DNA from 3 places in the Pseudogemmobacter blasticus genome. Region 3 is predicted to be linked to each of the others. Evidence: riboswitches for the same ligand, from Rfam matches in the RefSeq annotation. Region 3 holds a riboswitch; each other region holds the start of a gene.
The links. A riboswitch is a leader RNA that binds a small molecule or an ion and turns the genes downstream of it on or off. The one in region 3 is predicted to bind cobalamin.

Region 1 (5,416 bases), 970 kb from region 3:
CGGGCACAATCTGCCCCCTCGGTGCGGCCGATGTGGATTTCATAGCCCGAAACCGTCAGCCCGCTGGTGCGATGCGTGGCGGTGGACCGTGTCAGCCGCTTGTCGGATGTCATCACGGTGGTCACGTCCAGCAGGCCAAGGCCCGGCGTTTCGCCCGCCGGCCCCTCAATCCCCTCCGGGTCGGCAACGCTGCGGCCCAGCATCTGATAGCCGCCGCAGATGCCCAGCACATGCCCGCCGCGCCGGCGGTGGGCGGCAAGGTCGATGTCCCAGCCCTGATCGCGCAGGAAGGCCAGATCGCCCCGCGTGGATTTTGAGCCGGGGATGATCACCAGCCGCGCATCGCCCGGAATGGCCCGGCCAGGCAGCACCATTTCGACCGTGACGCCGGGTTCCTGCTTCAGGGGATCAAGGTCGTCGAAATTGGCGATGCGCGACAGCGCCAGACAGGCCACCTTGAGGCCGCCGCCCTGGCCGTTGCCGGTCAGGTCCAGCGCATCTTCGGCCGGCAGGCGGGCGGCGCCGGCGAACCAAGGCACCACGCCGAAGCCGCGCCAACCGGTGCGTGCCGCGATCAGGCTGTAGCCATCGTCGAACAGTCGCGGGTCGCCACGAAAACGGTTGATCAGGAACCCCGCAACCAGCGCGGCATCGTCGGGGTCGATCACCGCCTGCGTGCCCACGATCTGCGCGATCACGCCGCCGCGGTCGATGTCGCCGGCCAGCACCACCGGCACATCCGCCGCCCGGGCAAAGCCCATGTTGGCGATGTCGCCCCGCCGCAGGTTCACCTCGGCCGGGCTGCCCGCGCCTTCGACGATCACCAGATCGGCCCGCGCCTTCAGCCTGTTGAAACTTTCCAGCACCGCCGGCATCAGCGACGGCTTCATCTTGCCATATTCGCCGGCGCCGGCCCGGGTCAGACGGCGGCCCTGCACCACGACCTGCGCGCCGATGTCGGTTTCGGGCTTCAGCAGCACCGGGTTCATGTCGGTATGCGGTGCCACCCCGGCCGCCAGCGCCTGCAAGGCCTGCGCACGACCGATCTCGCCGCCGTCCTCGGTCACGGCGGCGTTGTTCGACATGTTCTGCGGCTTGAAGGGCAGAACCGACAGCCCGCGCCGCCGCGCCGCCCGGCACAGCCCCGCCACCAGCAGCGACTTGCCGACATTCGAGCCGGTGCCCTGGATCATCAACGCGCGCATGGCAGGTCTCCTCAGAACTCCACGCCCGGCTGGCCCTTGATGCCGGCGCGGAACGGGTGCTTGACCAGCGTCATCTCGGTCACCAGGTCGGCCAGGTCGATCAGTTCGGGCTTTGCATTGCGTCCGGTCAGCACGACATGGGTCATCGGCGGCTTCTCGGTCTGCAGGAATTCCACCACCTCGGCCACATCCAGGTAATCGTAGCGCAGCGCGATGTTGATTTCGTCCAGCAGAACCATGCGGATGGCCGGGTCGCGGATCAGGTCTTTCGCCTTTTCCCAGCCCGCACGGGCCGCCGCCACATCGCGGGTGCGGTCCTGGGTTTCCCAGGTGAAGCCTTCCCCCATGGCGTGAAACTGGCAGAGATCGTTGAAATGCGCGGTGATCAGCCGCCGTTCGCCGGTGTCCCAGGCGCCCTTGATGAACTGGACAACGGCGCAGGGCATCCCATGCGCGATGGCGCGCAGGATCATGCCGAACCCCGCCGAGGATTTGCCCTTGCCGGTCCCGGTGTGCACGATCACCAGCCCCTTTTCGGCGGTCTTTTCCGCCAGAACCCGGTCTTTCGCGGCCTTGATCCGGGCCTTCTTCTCGGCATGGCTGCGGTCGGTGTCCGGCATCGGCTGCGACATGGCGGCGTTTCTTCCCTGGGTTGGGCGGCTTGACTTTCGGTCTGCCTTGGCGTCACTGGGGCACCAAGCTGGTTCCTGTCTATGACAGGCGAAGAGGGAATGCGATAGGGCCGTCCGGCCCGAGGCGCAGCCGCCCCCGCGACCGTGACCGGAGTTGGGTGTCCGATGCCACTGGCCGAAAGGCCGGGAAGGTGGGCACCCGGGGGAGCGATCCCCGACTCCGCAAGCCGGGAGACCTGCCAGCTTTGTTGTCAACGGGCGGACGGGGTGATCCGCGACCGGTGGATCGCCGCATCCGTCGCGCGCGCCTGCCTGTCCCTTTTCCCCGCCTGTCGCAGCCGGGAAGGGCGCATGACCGTTACGCTGCTTGTCTGTTCCACCTGCCGGGCAGGGGAGCCGGTGCCCGAGGGCACCTTGCCCGCCGGCACGCGCCTTGTCGCGGCGCTTGAGGCGCTTGGCCCTGTGCCCGGCGTTACCCTGCGCCCCGTCGAATGTCTGTCGGCCTGTTCGCAAGGCTGCGCGGTGGCGTTGTCGGCGCCCGGGCGGTGGTCTTACGTCTATGGACGGATGTCCGAAGCCGATGCGCCGCAGATCCTGGCCGGGGCGGCCGCCTATGCCGCCGCCCCCGACGGTATCGTTCCCTGGCGCGAGCGTCCCGAAATCTTTCGCAAGCAATCGCTTGCCCGCATCCCCCCCATCGGAGAGCCGACATGAGCGATCTTGCCAAGATTCCCGTCACCGTGATCACCGGCTTCCTTGGCTCGGGCAAGACGACGCTGATCCGCCATCTGATGCAGAACCCGCAAGGCCGGCGTTTGGCGGTGCTGGTCAACGAATTCGGCAGCGTGGGGGTGGACGGAGACATCCTCAAATCCTGCGCCGACGAGAATTGCCCCGAGGAAAACATCGTCGAACTGGCGAATGGCTGCATCTGCTGCACGGTTGCAGATGAGTTCATCCCCACGGTCGAGGCGTTGCTGGCCCTGCCGCAGCGGCCCGATCACATCCTGATCGAAACTTCGGGTCTGGCGCTGCCTAAGCCGCTGCTTCGGGCGTTTGACTGGCCCGCGATCCGGTCTCGGATCACCGTCGATGGCGTGATTGCGCTGGCCGATGCCGAGGCCGTGGCGGCGGGCCGCTTTGCCCCCGACCCTGTGGCCGTGCAGGCCCAGCGGGAGGCGGATGACAGCATTGACCACGAAACACCCCTGTCCGAGGTTTTCGAGGACCAGATCGCCTGTGCAGATCTGGTCTTGCTGACCAAGGCCGATCTGGCGGGCGAGACCGGCGTTGCCGCCGCCCGGGCCGTGATCGAGGCTGAGGCACCGCGCAAGCTGCCGATCCTGCCGTTGGTCGAAGGCGTCATCGACCCGCGGGTCGTTCTGGGGCTGGGGGCTGCCGCCGAGGATGATCTGGACGCCCGCCCGTCGCACCATGACGGGGCCGACGATCACGAACATGACGATTTCGACAGCGTGGTGATCGACCTGCCCGAAGTTGCCGACCCCGAGGCGCTGGCTGCGGCGATCCGCACCCTGGCCCGCGAATTGCGCATCCTGCGGGTCAAGGGTCATGTCGCGGTGACGGGCAAGCCGATGCGCCTTCTGGTGCAGGCGGTGGGGGAACGGGTCCGGCATCAGTTTGACCGGCCCTGGGGCGCTGCGCCGCGCCGGTCGCGGCTGGTGGTGATTGCCGAACACGACGACATCGACCCAGCCGCCATCCGGGCGGTGTTTGACCGGGCGGGGATCTGACCGCCCATGCATGTGGTCTTCCGCGAAAGCCATGGTCTGGAAGAGACCGAGGTGCCCACCGATCTGGGGCAGACACGGGCCGATCTGGTGGTGCTGTCCTTTTCGGACAGCGACCTTGGGGCGTTTGCGGCCGGCTGGCATCGGGCCCGCGAGGCCGGGCATCCGCTGCCCACGCTGCGGCTGGCGAACCTGACGGCCCTGCGGCATCCGATCTCGGTCGATACCTACCTGGACCGCACGCTGGTACAGGCTCGCGCCGTGCTGGTGCGGCTGATTGGCGGCACCGGCTACTGGTCCTACGGTCTGGCCGCGTTGCAGGACATGGCCCGTCGCAAGGGGGTGGCGCTGGCCGTTCTGCCGGCCGACGGGCGCGAGGACGCGGCGCTGGACGCGCTTTCGACGCTGCCCATCTCGACCCTGCGCCGGTTGCAGGCGCTGTGCGATGCGGGCGGCGCGGTGGCGGCCCAGGCGGCGCTGGCGCAATTGTCACTGGCGGCGGGCCTGTTCGCCGGCCCGGTGAGCGGCGCCAAGACTGTGCCCGAGTTCGGCTGGTATGACCCCGATCTTGGCGTAGTGCCTGCCGCGCCCGAACCAGCCGCGCCGCTGGCTGTCGTCGCCTTCTACCGCAGCTATCTGACCGCTGCCGATACCGCGCCGGTCGATGCCCTGATCCGCGGCTTGCGGGATCGCGGCTTTGCGGCTCTTGGCCTGTTCGCCACGTCGCTGAAGGCGCCCGAAGCGGCGGCCTGGGTTCGTTCCGAGCTACTGGGTCTGTCGCCCGCGCTGGTTTACAACGCCACGGCCTTTTCGGCCAAGGCCGAGGACGGCACCTCGCCTTTGGACGCCGCCGGTTGCCCCGTGTTGCAGGTTGCCCTCTCCACCGCCCGCCGGGCCGACTGGGCTGCGGCCGACCGCGGCCTGTCGCCGGCCGATCTTGCCATGCATGTTGTGCTGCCCGAAGTGGACGGCCGCCTGTTCGCCGGCGTGGTCAGCTTCAAGTCGCCCGGCCGGCGTGACCCCGACCTGCAATATTCCCGCTTCCGCCACGAAGCTGACCCGGACCGGATCAACGCCGCCATCGCCCGTGGCCTGGCCCTGCACCGGCTGGCGCAGACCCCGCACGCCAACCGGCGGCTTGCCGTGATCCTGTCCACCTATCCCGGCCGGCCAGACCAGATTGCCCATGCGGTCGGGCTGGACGCCCCGGCCTCGACCAACCGGCTGCTCGCGGATTTGCAGGCGGCCGGCTATGACACCGCCCCCGCCGATGCGCTGACGGCTGCGCTGCTGCGCGAAACGCTGTGCTGGCCGCTGGCCGATTACCGTGCGGCGCTTGCCCGCTTGCCGGAACCGTTGCAAAGGGCGCTTTCCACCGCCTGGGGCCTGCCGGAGGCCGACCCGGCCTGCACCGATGGCGCCTTCCGCTTTGCCGCCCTGCGCTCTGGCAAGGTGGTGATCGCGCTGCAACCCGAACGCGGCGACAGTGCCAGCCGCGACGGCGATTATCACGACCTGTCGCGCACGCCCCGGCACGGCTATGTGGCCTTTTACCTGTGGCTGCGGTCACAAGGGCTGGATGCGCTGGTCCATATGGGCGCCCATGGCACGCTGGAATGGTTGCCGGGCAAATCGGTCGCCCTGTCGTCGGCCTGCTGGCCCGAGGCGCTGACCGGCGATCTGCCGGTGATCTATCCCTTCATCGTCAACGATCCGGGTGAGGCGGCGCAGGCCAAGCGCCGCATTGGCGCGCTGACCCTGGGCCATCTGCCGCCGCCGCTGATTGCCGCCCACCTGCCCCCGGCGCTGGAGGGGCTGGAGCGTCTTC
Region 2 (5,416 bases), 180 kb from region 3:
AGCGGGTTTCAACCGCCACCGCCATTTCCGGGATCAGCGTCACGCCGATGCCCGCCCCCACCATCTGCACCAGCGTGGACAGCGAACTGCCTTCCATCAGGTCGCGCGGGGCCGAGGGCGACAACATGCAGAAGGACAGCGCCTGATCGCGGAAACAGTGACCCTCTTCCAGCAGCAGAAGCCGCATCTCGCGCAGGGTTTCGGGGTTGGGCACCGGCTTGCCCGCATCTTCGGGCGGGCGCACCAGGATGAATTCCTCGTCAAACAGCGGCTGTTCGGTCAGCGCGGGTTCGGACACCGGCAGCGCCACGATGGCGGTATCCAGCCGCCCGTTCAGCAGATCGTCGATCAGCACCTGTGTCACCGTCTCGCGCGGGCGCAGGTCCAGATCGGGATAGCGCGCGGCCAGCGCCTTGATCACCCGGGGCAGCAGATAGGGCGCCACGGTCGGGATGACACCGATCCGCAGCCGCCCCGCCAGCGGCCCGACAGAGGCCCGGGCCAGATCGGCCAGTTCATCGACCGACCGCAGGATTTCGCGCACCCTTTGGGCGAAGTCCTCGCCCAGCGGCGTCAGCCGGATCTGCCGCGCGCCGCGTTCCACCAGGGTCGCCCCCAGCAGATCCTCCAGTTCCTTGATCTGCAAGGACAGCGCCGGTTGCGAGATGGCGCAATCCTCGGCCGCGCGCCCGAAATGGCCGTGCCGGGCCAGCGCGTCGAAATAGCGGAGGTGGCGCATGGAAAGGCTGATCATAAGCCCAGCTTATTGCACACCTTAGAAAATGCAATTTGGAATTATGATACACAAATGTTAGAACGATTCCATATTCAGGGTCGGGAAAGCTGGCGTCACCGCGCCGGGCCGGGCCTGGAACGCCATGAAAACCACAGCCGCATCGGAGACACGGATGGACGGGAACGACACCAGGGGTTCGGGCAAATGCCCGGTCATGCACGGCGCGATGACCAGCGTCGGGACCAATGTCATGGAGTGGTGGCCGAATGCCCTGAACCTTGACATCCTGCACCAGCATGACAGCAAGACCAACCCGCTGCCCGGCTTCAACTACCGCGAGGCGCTGAAGACGCTGGATGTCGAAGCCCTTAAGCGTGACGTGAAGGCGCTGATGACCGACAGTCAGGACTGGTGGCCCGCCGACTGGGGCCATTACGGCGGCCTGATGATCCGCATGGCCTGGCACGCGGCGGGGTCTTACCGTCTGGCCGATGGCCGGGGCGGCGCCGGCACCGGCAACCAGCGGTTTGCGCCGCTGAATTCCTGGCCCGACAATGCCAACCTGGACAAGGCCCGCCGCCTGCTGTGGCCGATCAAGAAGAAATACGGCAACAAGATAAGCTGGGCCGACCTGATCGTTCTGGCCGGGACGATGGCCTATGAATCGATGGGCCTGAAGACCTTTGGCTTCGGCTTCGGCCGCGAAGACATCTGGCACCCGGAGAAAGACGTGTACTGGGGCAGCGAAAAGGAATGGCTGGCCCCCAGCGACAGCCGCTATGGCGATCTGTCCGATCCTTCGACGATGGAAAACCCGCTGGCCGCGGTGCAGATGGGCCTGATCTACGTCAACCCCGAAGGGGTGAACGGCCAGCCCGACCCGATGAGGACCGCCGCCCAGGTGCGCGAGACCTTCGCCCGCATGGCGATGGACGATGAGGAAACCGCCGCGCTGACCGCGGGCGGCCACACCGTCGGCAAGACCCATGGCAACGGCAGCGCCGCCAACCTTGGCCCCAGCCCGGAAGGCGCCGATGTGACCGAACAGGGCCTTGGCTGGATGAACCACACCAGCCGCGGCATCGGCCGCAACACGGTGACCAGCGGCATCGAAGGCGCCTGGACCACCCATCCGACCCAATGGGACAACGGCTATTTCGACCTGCTGTTCGGCTATGAGTGGGAGTTGAGGAAATCGCCCGCCGGTGCGTGGCAATGGATGCCGATCAACATCCGCGAAGAAGATATGCCGGTCGATGTGGAAGATCCCTCGATCCGCGTCATGCCGATCATGACCGATGCCGACATGGCGATGAAGGTTGACCCGGCCTATCGCGCGATCTGCGAACGCTTCCGCGCCGACCACGCCTATTTCAGCGACACCTTCGCCCGCGCCTGGTTCAAGCTGACCCACCGCGACATGGGCCCCAAGGTCCGCTACATCGGGCCGGACGTGCCCGCCGAAGACCTGATCTGGCAAGATCCGGTGCCCGCCGGCCGCAGCGATTATGACGTGGCCGCCGTCAAGGCCCGGATCGCGGCCTCGGGCCTGTCGGTGGCGGATGCCGTTGCCACCGCCTGGGACAGCGCGCGCACCTATCGCGGGTCGGACATGCGCGGCGGCGCGAACGGCGCCCGCATCCGGCTGGCCCCGCAGAACGGCTGGGAAGGCAACGAACCGGCGCGACTGGCGCGTGTGCTTTCGGTGCTGGAGCCCATCGCCGCCGCGACCGGCGCTTCGCTGGCCGATGTCATCGTGCTGGCCGGCAGCCTTGGCGTGGAAATGGCCGCCCGTGCCGCCGGCTTCCCGGTCGCGGTGCCCTTCGCCCCCGGCCGTGGCGATGCCAGTGCCGAACAGACCGACGCGGCCTCGTTCGACGTGCTGGAACCGCTGGCCGATGGCTTCCGCAACTGGCTGAAGAAAGACTACGTTGTCAGCGCCGAAGAACTGATGCTCGACCGGGCGCAGCTCATGGGCCTGACCGCGCAGGAGATGACCGTACTGGTCGGCGGGATGCGGGCGATGGGCACCAACCACGGCGGCACGGCGCATGGCGTCTTTACCAACCGTGTCGGCGCCCTGACGACCGATTTCTTCACCACGCTGACCGACATGGCCTGGAAATGGGTGCCGGCGGGCAACAACCTGTATCACCTGACCGACCGCAAGACCGGCGCGGTGAAATGGACCGCGACCCGTGTCGATCTGGTGTTCGGCTCGAACTCGGTCCTGCGGGCCTATGCCGAGGTCTATGCCCAGGATGACGCCGCCGAGAAATTCGTGCGCGACTTCGTGGCCGCCTGGACCAAGGTGATGAACGCCGACCGTTTCGATCTGCGCTGATCGCGGCACGGTCTGCCGGAACTTCGGGCGCCCTCCGGTCTTCGGGGGGCGCCTTTTTCGTGACGGCCCCGGCTCAGGCCAGACGGTCGGGCAAGACCTCGGCCCCGATCAGCGCATCGGGCCGGGCGGCGGTGATCGCCGCCGCCGCAAGGCCCGGACCCGGCCCGGTTTCCCCGGTGCCAAGGTCGCCGCGCACCCAGGTGGCCCTGGCCCCGGCCTGCCAGCCCAGCCGGCAGGCGCGGATGCAGCCCACGGCCTCCAGCGTTCCCGAGATTTCGAAATCGGGCGTCAGCCCGCCCGCGCCGGTGGCCATGGCCGCCACCAGCCGCCGCGTCAGGTCCAGCCCCACCGGGCAGACCCGGCCCAGATGCGGGCAGACCGTCGCGCAGGTCACCTGCCAGCGCGGCGACATTCGGCCGGGGATCGCGTCACCCGGCCCCTCGGGCGCAGGGGCACGTTCGGGGAAAAATCCGTCTTCCATCACGTCTCCTGTCGGGCGCCCCGCCCGCTTCGGGTTTCGGTGTGATGGCAGGTCTCCTGACTTGCGGGTCTTCGCCTTTCCGCGCCTTCCCGGTGCCGGGGCACCAGTGGACCATTGCAGATCAGCTCGCCGCTTACAGTTGCGGGGGCAGTCGCGGCCTTGGCCCCCGAAGGCGCCGCACCGCGTTCCCATTTTCATCCGAAGGCTTGCGCCCGCCGGAACCATCGCCCGCAGAAAGCCGCGTTTCGGCGGGCAGAGTCAAGCCGTGCCGCTGGGGGCGGACGGGAGCGACCATTCCCCCTTGCGCGACGGCCCCTGTTGCGGCACCCCTGCCCCATGTCCAGCCCTGCCGCCTTTCTCAATGTCCAGGCCTCGCTGACCGGCCGCCGCTGGGTCGGGCCCGATGCCGGGGCCGACCGTCTGGCCGAGGCGATGGCGCAAGCCACCCGCCTGCCGCTGCCGCTGTGCCGCATCCTTGTCAGCCGCGGCGTGCCGCCCGATCAGGCCGCGGGCTTTCTGGCCCCCACGCTGAAAGACCTGCTGCCCGACCCGCGGTCGCTGCGCGACATGGAAAAGGCCGCCGCGCGGCTGGTGCGCGCCCTGACCTCGGGCGAGCGGATCGCCATCTTCGCCGATTACGATGTGGACGGCGGGGCTTCGGCGGCGCTGCTGCTGGCCTGGCTGCGCGCGCTGGGGCGCGATGCCACGCTGTATATCCCCGACCGCATCGACGAAGGCTATGGCCCCAATGTCCCGGCCATGCAGGCGCTGGCGCGCGACCACGGGCTGATCCTTTGCGTCGATTGCGGCACGCTGAGCCATGAGCCGGTTGCCGCCGCCGCGCCGGCCGATATGGTGATCCTTGACCACCACCTTGCCACCGAAACCCTGCCCGCCGCCCATGCGGTGGTGAACCCCAACCGGCAGGACGAAGACGGCAGCCTGGCGCATCTCTGCGCGGCCTCGGTCGTGTTCCTGGCGCTGGTCGAGGCCAACCGGCAATTGCGCGGCCAAGGCAGCACCGGCCCCGACCTGATGGCGCTGCTGGATCTGGTCGCGCTGGCCACTGTGGCGGATGTGGCCCCGCTGATCGGCGTCAACCGCGCTTTCGTGCGGCAGGGGCTGCGCGTCATGGCCCGGCGGGAGCGGCCCGGCCTGCGCGCGCTGGCCGACATTGCGCGCATGGACAGCGCCCCCACCGCCTATGCCCTGGGCTTTCTGCTGGGGCCGCGCGTCAATGCCGGGGGCCGCATCGGCCAGGCCGATCTTGGCGCCCGCCTGCTGGCCGCCACCGATGACGCGCAGGCCCTGGCCCTGGCCCGCCGGCTGGACGAGCTGAACACCGAACGCCGCGTGCTGACCGAAGCCGTCCGCGAAGAGGCGCTGGCCCAGGCCGAGGCGCGCGGGCTTGATGGCCCGCTGGTCTGGGCCGCCGCCGAAGGCTGGCATCCCGGCGTGGTGGGTATCGTTGCCGCGCGGCTGAAGGAAGCCACCAACCGCCCCGCCATCGTGATCGGCTTCGACGGCGGCATCGGCAAGGGATCGGGCCGGTCGGTCGCCGGGGTTGATCTGGGCGCCGCCGTGCAGCGCGTGGCGGCCGAGGGGCTGCTGGTCAAGGGCGGCGGGCACAAGATGGCCGCCGGCCTGACGGTGGACCGCGACCGGCTTGAGGCCGCCATGGCCCGCCTGTCCGAACTGCTGGCCCGCCAGGGCGCCGGCGCCGCCGGCCCGCAAGATTTGCGCATCGACGGGTTGCTGATGCCCGAAGCGGCCAACCTGGCGCTGGCCGAACAGATCGAAAGCGCCGGCCCTTTCGGCGCCTCGGCCCCGGCACCGCGATTCGTGCTGCCCTCGG
Region 3 (5,416 bases):
ACGATGCCGGAATTGTCAGCAGGTTGGACGGTATGCAGTTTGGCCTTGTCGTCGGCCCTGATGGCCGCCGCCTTGGCGATGAAGGCGCCACGATCAGCCCCGAGAGGTTCTCGCATTGGGCGCGTCTTCTGCAAGACCGGCCGGATCCGCGCGGCTGGATCATTCTGGGGCCCGAGGGCACCGCCCGTCTGCCGCCGTTGATGTATCCGCCGCTGCGCGCGGCCACGCCCGTGGCGCTGGCCCTTGCCTGTGGCATCGACCCCGATGGCCTGACCGTCACGCTGCAAGAGATCAGGGATTGGCAGGCCGGCGGTCCGCCGCCCGATCCACCGCGCACCCTGCGCGACACGGCCCCTCTGGGCCGGCTTGACGGCCCCCTTGCGGCCATTCCCATGCGGCTTGGGCTGGCCTTTACGCGCCACGGAGCCGCCGTCGACGCCAGTACGCGAATCCGCCTTGCCGCAGGGGGCACCGCGCCGCAGCTTTTCGCGGCGGGCACCGCCATGTGCGGCCAGATCCTGGGCCCGGGCTACCTTTCGGGCATGGGGCTGACCATTGCCGGCGTCTTCGGTCGCATCGCCGGGCGCGAGGCGGCAGCGCTGGCCGGGTCTGCGGTTCTGCCCGCGCAGGGGCCGGCCCTTGCAGACCGGATCGCCCCGTCTGCGCCGCCGCCGGAAGATCCGCTTGCCAATGCCCGGCGCACGATGAACCTGTGCAACACCTGCGGGTTCTGCACCGGGCTTTGCGATGTCTTCCCGGCGGCCCAGTTGCGGCAGGGCTTGCGGGACGGCGATCTGCGCCATCTTGCCCATCTGTGCCACGATTGCCGGTCCTGTCACGCCGATTGCCAATATACCCTGCCGCATGAACTGGCGATCAACGTCCCCGCCGCGCTGGCCGAGGTGCGGGCGCAAGACTATGCCGGACCTTTGCCCCGGCGGCCTGCCGGCCCCCGTTTCGCGGTCTGGCTGTTCCTGTTCTGCCTGTTCGCACCCGTGCTTGGCACCTTGCTTCTGGTGCCGTCGCAGGTGCTGTTCGCGCCGCAAGCCGGGTCGGGGGCCTTTTACCGGGTGATCCCCCATCCGGTGATGGCGGCGGGCGCGGCGCTGGCCTTTGCCGGGGCGGGCGTGCTGCTGGTGGCAAGGGTCTGGCGCCATTGGCGCCGCTCGGGCGGGCCGGCCACGCGGCACAGCCCGGCGACACTTGTCAGGGCGCTGACCGATGCCGCCACCCTGCGCAACCTTGGCCACGGCGCCCCCGGCTGCGAAGACCGGCAGGGCCGCGTCAGCCTGATCCGGCGCCTTGCGCATCACCTGGTTGCCTACGGGTTTGCTCTGACCTTTCTGGCCACGCTGGCGGGGGCCTGGTTGCACAGCCGCGGCCAGGTGGCACCTTACCCGGTGGTCAGCCTGCCGGTTCTGCTGGGCGCGATCGGTGGTCTGGCGATGCTGGCCGGCCTCACGCTGCTGGAGCGACGCAGCCGGTCGGCCGATCAGGCCCCGGCCAGTGCCCGTATGCTGGCCGAGGACCGTTTCGCCCGGGCCCAGCTTGCCGCCGTCGCCGGTTCCGGGCTGCTGCTTCTTGCCCTGCGCGAGACCCCCGTCATGGGCCTGATGCTGGCATTGCATCTGGGCAGCGTGCTGGGGTTTGCGCTGCTTCTGCCCTTTGGCAAGCTGTCGCACGGCGGCTGGCGCTTCGCAGCCCTGTTGCGACATGCCGGCGAACGCGCGGCCCGGCGCCCCAGACCCGGCCAGGCTGACAAGCCCGACGCGCCGGGGGAATGAGCGATCAGATTGGAGTGTGTCAGGGGCGGCCGGATGTCCGGGGGGCTTACCGCCTGATTGCGGCGGGCAAAGGCGGGCGATGGAACGGATGCAGTTTGCAAGCTCCCCCGCGCTGCGTTTGCAGGACAGCCGTCAATCGTCCTGTCCCTCAGCCTCATGCCCGGGCGGGCGGGGGCGGCGGGTGGGCGGGTCGGTCTGCGGAAGGCCCGACCAGACCACAGGATATTCCAGCCAGCGCTGGATGAAGTTCCACGACTTGCGGTAATCGTCATGCGGCAGGGTGCAGGCAGAGCAGTCCTTGCGTGTCAGACCGTTCCGGTCCGTGTAGGTCGCGTAGGAACCCGGACATTCATAGGCGATCAGCGGACAGTAGCAGAACAGGCAATTGAAATCGCCTTTCACGCCCTTATGGCAGGGCAGGAACGGGCAGGCCGTGTTGGTGTAGCCCTTGAAGGCCTCATTCGTGGTCGTGTCCTTCGGCTGCATCGCTGGCCCCTTCGCCTGACGTTTCCTTGCCGGCCCCGGCGCCGGATTCGGCGCAAAGCCCTGATGCCACGCGGAGAACAGGAGACAGATCACAAGCGCACAGGCCGTGGCCCTGCACAGATCCTGTCTCCGGGCCCGCCGCCCGGCATCGGTTCGTGGTTCCGGCAGGTCTCCTGGCTTGCGGGTCATCGTCGGTCTGCCAGCCTTCCCGGCGCGCAGGGCGCCCGTGGCATCTTGGCAGGGACTCGCCGCTCACAGTTGCGGGGGCAGCGCCGGGGTTTCACCGGCTTCCCTCTTCGCCCCTTGCGGGGCACCGGAACGGGGGTATCAAAGGCCACTGTCCGCAAGCTGTCAAGGTAGCCCGGTCAGAAGCTTTGCTGTACCCGCAGATGGGTGTGGCTGTGCGGCTCCTCGCCCTCATGCGCATGGGTCTCGACATGTTCCTCAACCGGGATCAGCCCGGCCGCGCCATGCCGCACCCCGCGTTCCAGAAACAGTTGCGCCGCATAATCCGACACGCGGGCGAAGTCGCCGCGCAGCACGGATATATCCACGGTTTCCCCGTGGTTGATCGGAATACTGGTGTGGAACAGTATCTCTGAATGTCGCGCCAGCCGGCCTTCGCGGATGCGCTTTGCCAGCTCTGGCATCGTCTGGTCCACTGCGCAGGACACCACCGCGAAACAGCCCTGATCGGGCCGCGCCGCCGGTTCAACCGCCAGCCCGCGCCGGATCAGGTCGCGGATCGCCTCGGACCGGTTCTGCACCGGCGACCGTGCGACATAAGCCTCCAGCTCGGCGGCCAGCTCGTCATCCAGCGTGATGGTGGTGCGGATCATCAGGCCCCCTTTGAGACGGCAATGCACTGGCGCGCAAGGAAGGCGCGTTTAGCCCCAGACCTCGACAAACTCGCGCCATTCGCCTTTCGACATGCCAGACTCCTCCTGTCCCACCACCTCGCCGGCCAGGCGGCGCTTCAGAAGTGCCGTCGCCTTGGCCGAAAGCGTGGTGCCGCCCATGCGGTAATCTTCAAAGGCGGCATAGGCGAGCGGCACCCAATCCTTGACGCACTCGGCAATCGCCTTGGCATAGATCTGGATTTCGTATTGCGCATGGGCATCGGCCCGCAGTCGCAGGAAGTGGAACAGGTTGTGCAGGTCAGTCTTCCAATACCACTGCGTATAGGTGTTCATCGGCAGGTTCATCCGCGCCAGTTCGCGGGCAAGGCCCTGCTGGCCGTCCTGCGACAGCATTTCCTCGTAGTGGTCAAAGCAGATGGCGGCGTCGCGCTTCAGCGTTTCCAGGACGCGAGCGGCTTCGGCGCCCGACAGAACCTCGCCCCGGCCCTGGTTGTTCACGGTCGATTGCGCGGCCAGGTGTTCGGGCGCCGGAATGTAGAACTCGCGGTCAAGGATCGAATAGCGGGCCGAGTATTCGTTGACGTTGGCGGTGCGGTGCCGGATCCACTGGCGGGCCACGAAGACCGGCAGTTTGACATGCAGCTTGATCTCGCACATCTCGAAGGGCGTCGAATGCCAGTGCCGCATCAGATAGCGGATCAGCCCTTCGTCGTTCGACACATGCTTTGTCCCGGCGCCATAGCTGACGCGCGCCGCCTGCACGATGGCGGCATCGTCGCCCATATAGTCGATCACCCGGATGAAGCCGTGATCCAGCACCTCATGCGCGCGGTAGAGATGCGCCTCCATCCCCGGAGAGACGGCGCGCAGCGTGGGTTGCGGATGGGCCCTGGCGGCTTCGATCTCGGCGCGTTGGTCGGGGGTCAGCGGCATGGGCGGGGCCTTTCGGGGAAAATCGGAAACGAGTCGCGAGCCACTATATATGGTGTGCCATCCTACGGAAACCGCAGTAGGGCGGTGCGGCCAAGGTGCCGCGGCGGCGTGGCGCGACAGGGTGGCGCTCGGGGGATCGCGTGCTATCCTGTCCGATGACCGCGGCCAGACCGGCCTGCGCAAGGAGGGCAGATGCAGATCAGATACCTACACACCATGGTCCGGGTGCTGGACCTTGAGGCGTCCATCGCCTTCTACCGGCTGCTCGGGCTTGAGGAAGCGCGCCGTTATGACAACGAAAGCGGCCGATTCACGCTGGTCTTCATGGCCCCGCCCGGCCAATCCGAGTGCCCCGTGGAACTGACCTGGAACTGGGACGGCGACAAGGCTCTGCCAAGCGACAGCCGGCATTTCGGCCACCTGGCCTATGAGGTGGAGGACATCCATGCGATGTGCGCGCATCTGATGGCGAACGGTGTGACGATCAACCGCCCGCCGCGCGATGGCCGCATGGCCTTTGTCCGCAGCCCGGACAACATCTCGATCGAGCTTTTGCAAAGCGGCCGTGCCCTGACGCCGGTTGAGCCCTGGATCTCGATGCCGAACACCGGCCATTGGTAAGCCAAGCGGCCGCGCAGGCACGGCCCAGCCGGTTCGGGCTTTCTGCCCCCGGCGGGGAAACTTGAGGACGGATGAAGTCAGGGGCGCAAGGCCTGCTGATTTCATCTGTCCCTGAATATCCCGGGGGTGCGGGGGCAGCGCCCCCGCTTTTGTCTCAAATCGACCACAGGCTGAGCGTGTCAGGGCCAAGACGCCGGGTTTCGCGCAGGCGAAAGCGGGGGGCTTTGGCCAAATGGGAAAGGCCCAGCGGGGCCAGCGCCGGGGTGCCGTCGGCTCCGATCAGGCAGCCGGCCTGATAAAGGGCCAGGTCATCCACCAGACCGGCACCGATCAGCGCCGCCGCCAGTGTGCCGCCGCCTTCGCACAGGATGCGGGTCAGGCCTTCGCCGGCCAGTCGGGACAGCGCGGCAGTGGGGTCGATATGGCCTTCGGGTCCGGTCGTCACCTCAAGCAGCCGGGCCCCTGTCGTGGCCCAGGCCTGCCGCGCGGCGGTGGGGGCATCGGGGCCATGCAGCAGCCAGACCGGCAGGTCGCGGGCGGTTCGGCCAAGGCGGCTGTCTGGGGTGTGGCGCAAGCGGCTGTCCAGCACGATCCGCAGCGGCTGGCGCGCCGTGCCGAAGGCGCGGATCGTCAGGTCGGGGTCATCGGCGCAGGCGGTGCCCGACCCGACCAGAACCGCGTCATGGGTCAGCCGCAGCAGGTGGCCATGTGCGCGGGCCTCGGGGCCGGTGA

Region 1: another riboswitch for cobalamin. It lies ahead of B6K69_RS04455 (DUF1636 family protein); the one in region 3 lies ahead of B6K69_RS17040 (cysteine-rich small domain-containing protein).
Region 2: another riboswitch for cobalamin. It lies ahead of B6K69_RS16145 (hypothetical protein); the one in region 3 lies ahead of B6K69_RS17040 (cysteine-rich small domain-containing protein).

Annotation. Positions count from the first base shown of each region.
Region 1 is NZ_CP020470.1:921,921-927,336, reverse strand. It holds gene B6K69_RS04465 (cobyric acid synthase) at 1-1,205, opposite strand, end outside; gene cobO (cob(I)yrinic acid a,c-diamide adenosyltransferase) at 1,217-1,825, opposite strand; cobalamin riboswitch at 1,890-2,095, shown strand; gene B6K69_RS04455 (DUF1636 family protein) at 2,189-2,551, shown strand; gene cobW (cobalamin biosynthesis protein CobW) at 2,548-3,591, shown strand; gene cobN (cobaltochelatase subunit CobN) at 3,598-5,416, shown strand, end outside.
Region 2 is NZ_CP020470.1:3,316,745-3,322,160, reverse strand. It holds gene B6K69_RS16155 (hydrogen peroxide-inducible genes activator) at 1-754, opposite strand, end outside; gene katG (catalase/peroxidase HPI) at 909-3,080, shown strand; gene B6K69_RS16145 (hypothetical protein) at 3,154-3,561, opposite strand; cobalamin riboswitch at 3,591-3,802, opposite strand; gene recJ (single-stranded-DNA-specific exonuclease RecJ) at 3,898-5,416, shown strand, end outside.
Region 3 is NZ_CP020470.1:3,500,653-3,506,068, forward strand. It holds gene tcuA (FAD-dependent tricarballylate dehydrogenase TcuA) at 1-1,784, shown strand, start outside; gene B6K69_RS17040 (cysteine-rich small domain-containing protein) at 1,917-2,270, opposite strand; cobalamin riboswitch at 2,417-2,603, opposite strand; gene nikR (nickel-responsive transcriptional regulator NikR) at 2,636-3,109, opposite strand; gene thyX (FAD-dependent thymidylate synthase) at 3,158-4,063, opposite strand; gene B6K69_RS17055 (VOC family protein) at 4,256-4,684, shown strand; gene ribD (bifunctional diaminohydroxyphosphoribosylaminopyrimidine deaminase/5-amino-6-(5-phosphoribosylamino)uracil reductase RibD) at 4,839-5,416, opposite strand, start outside.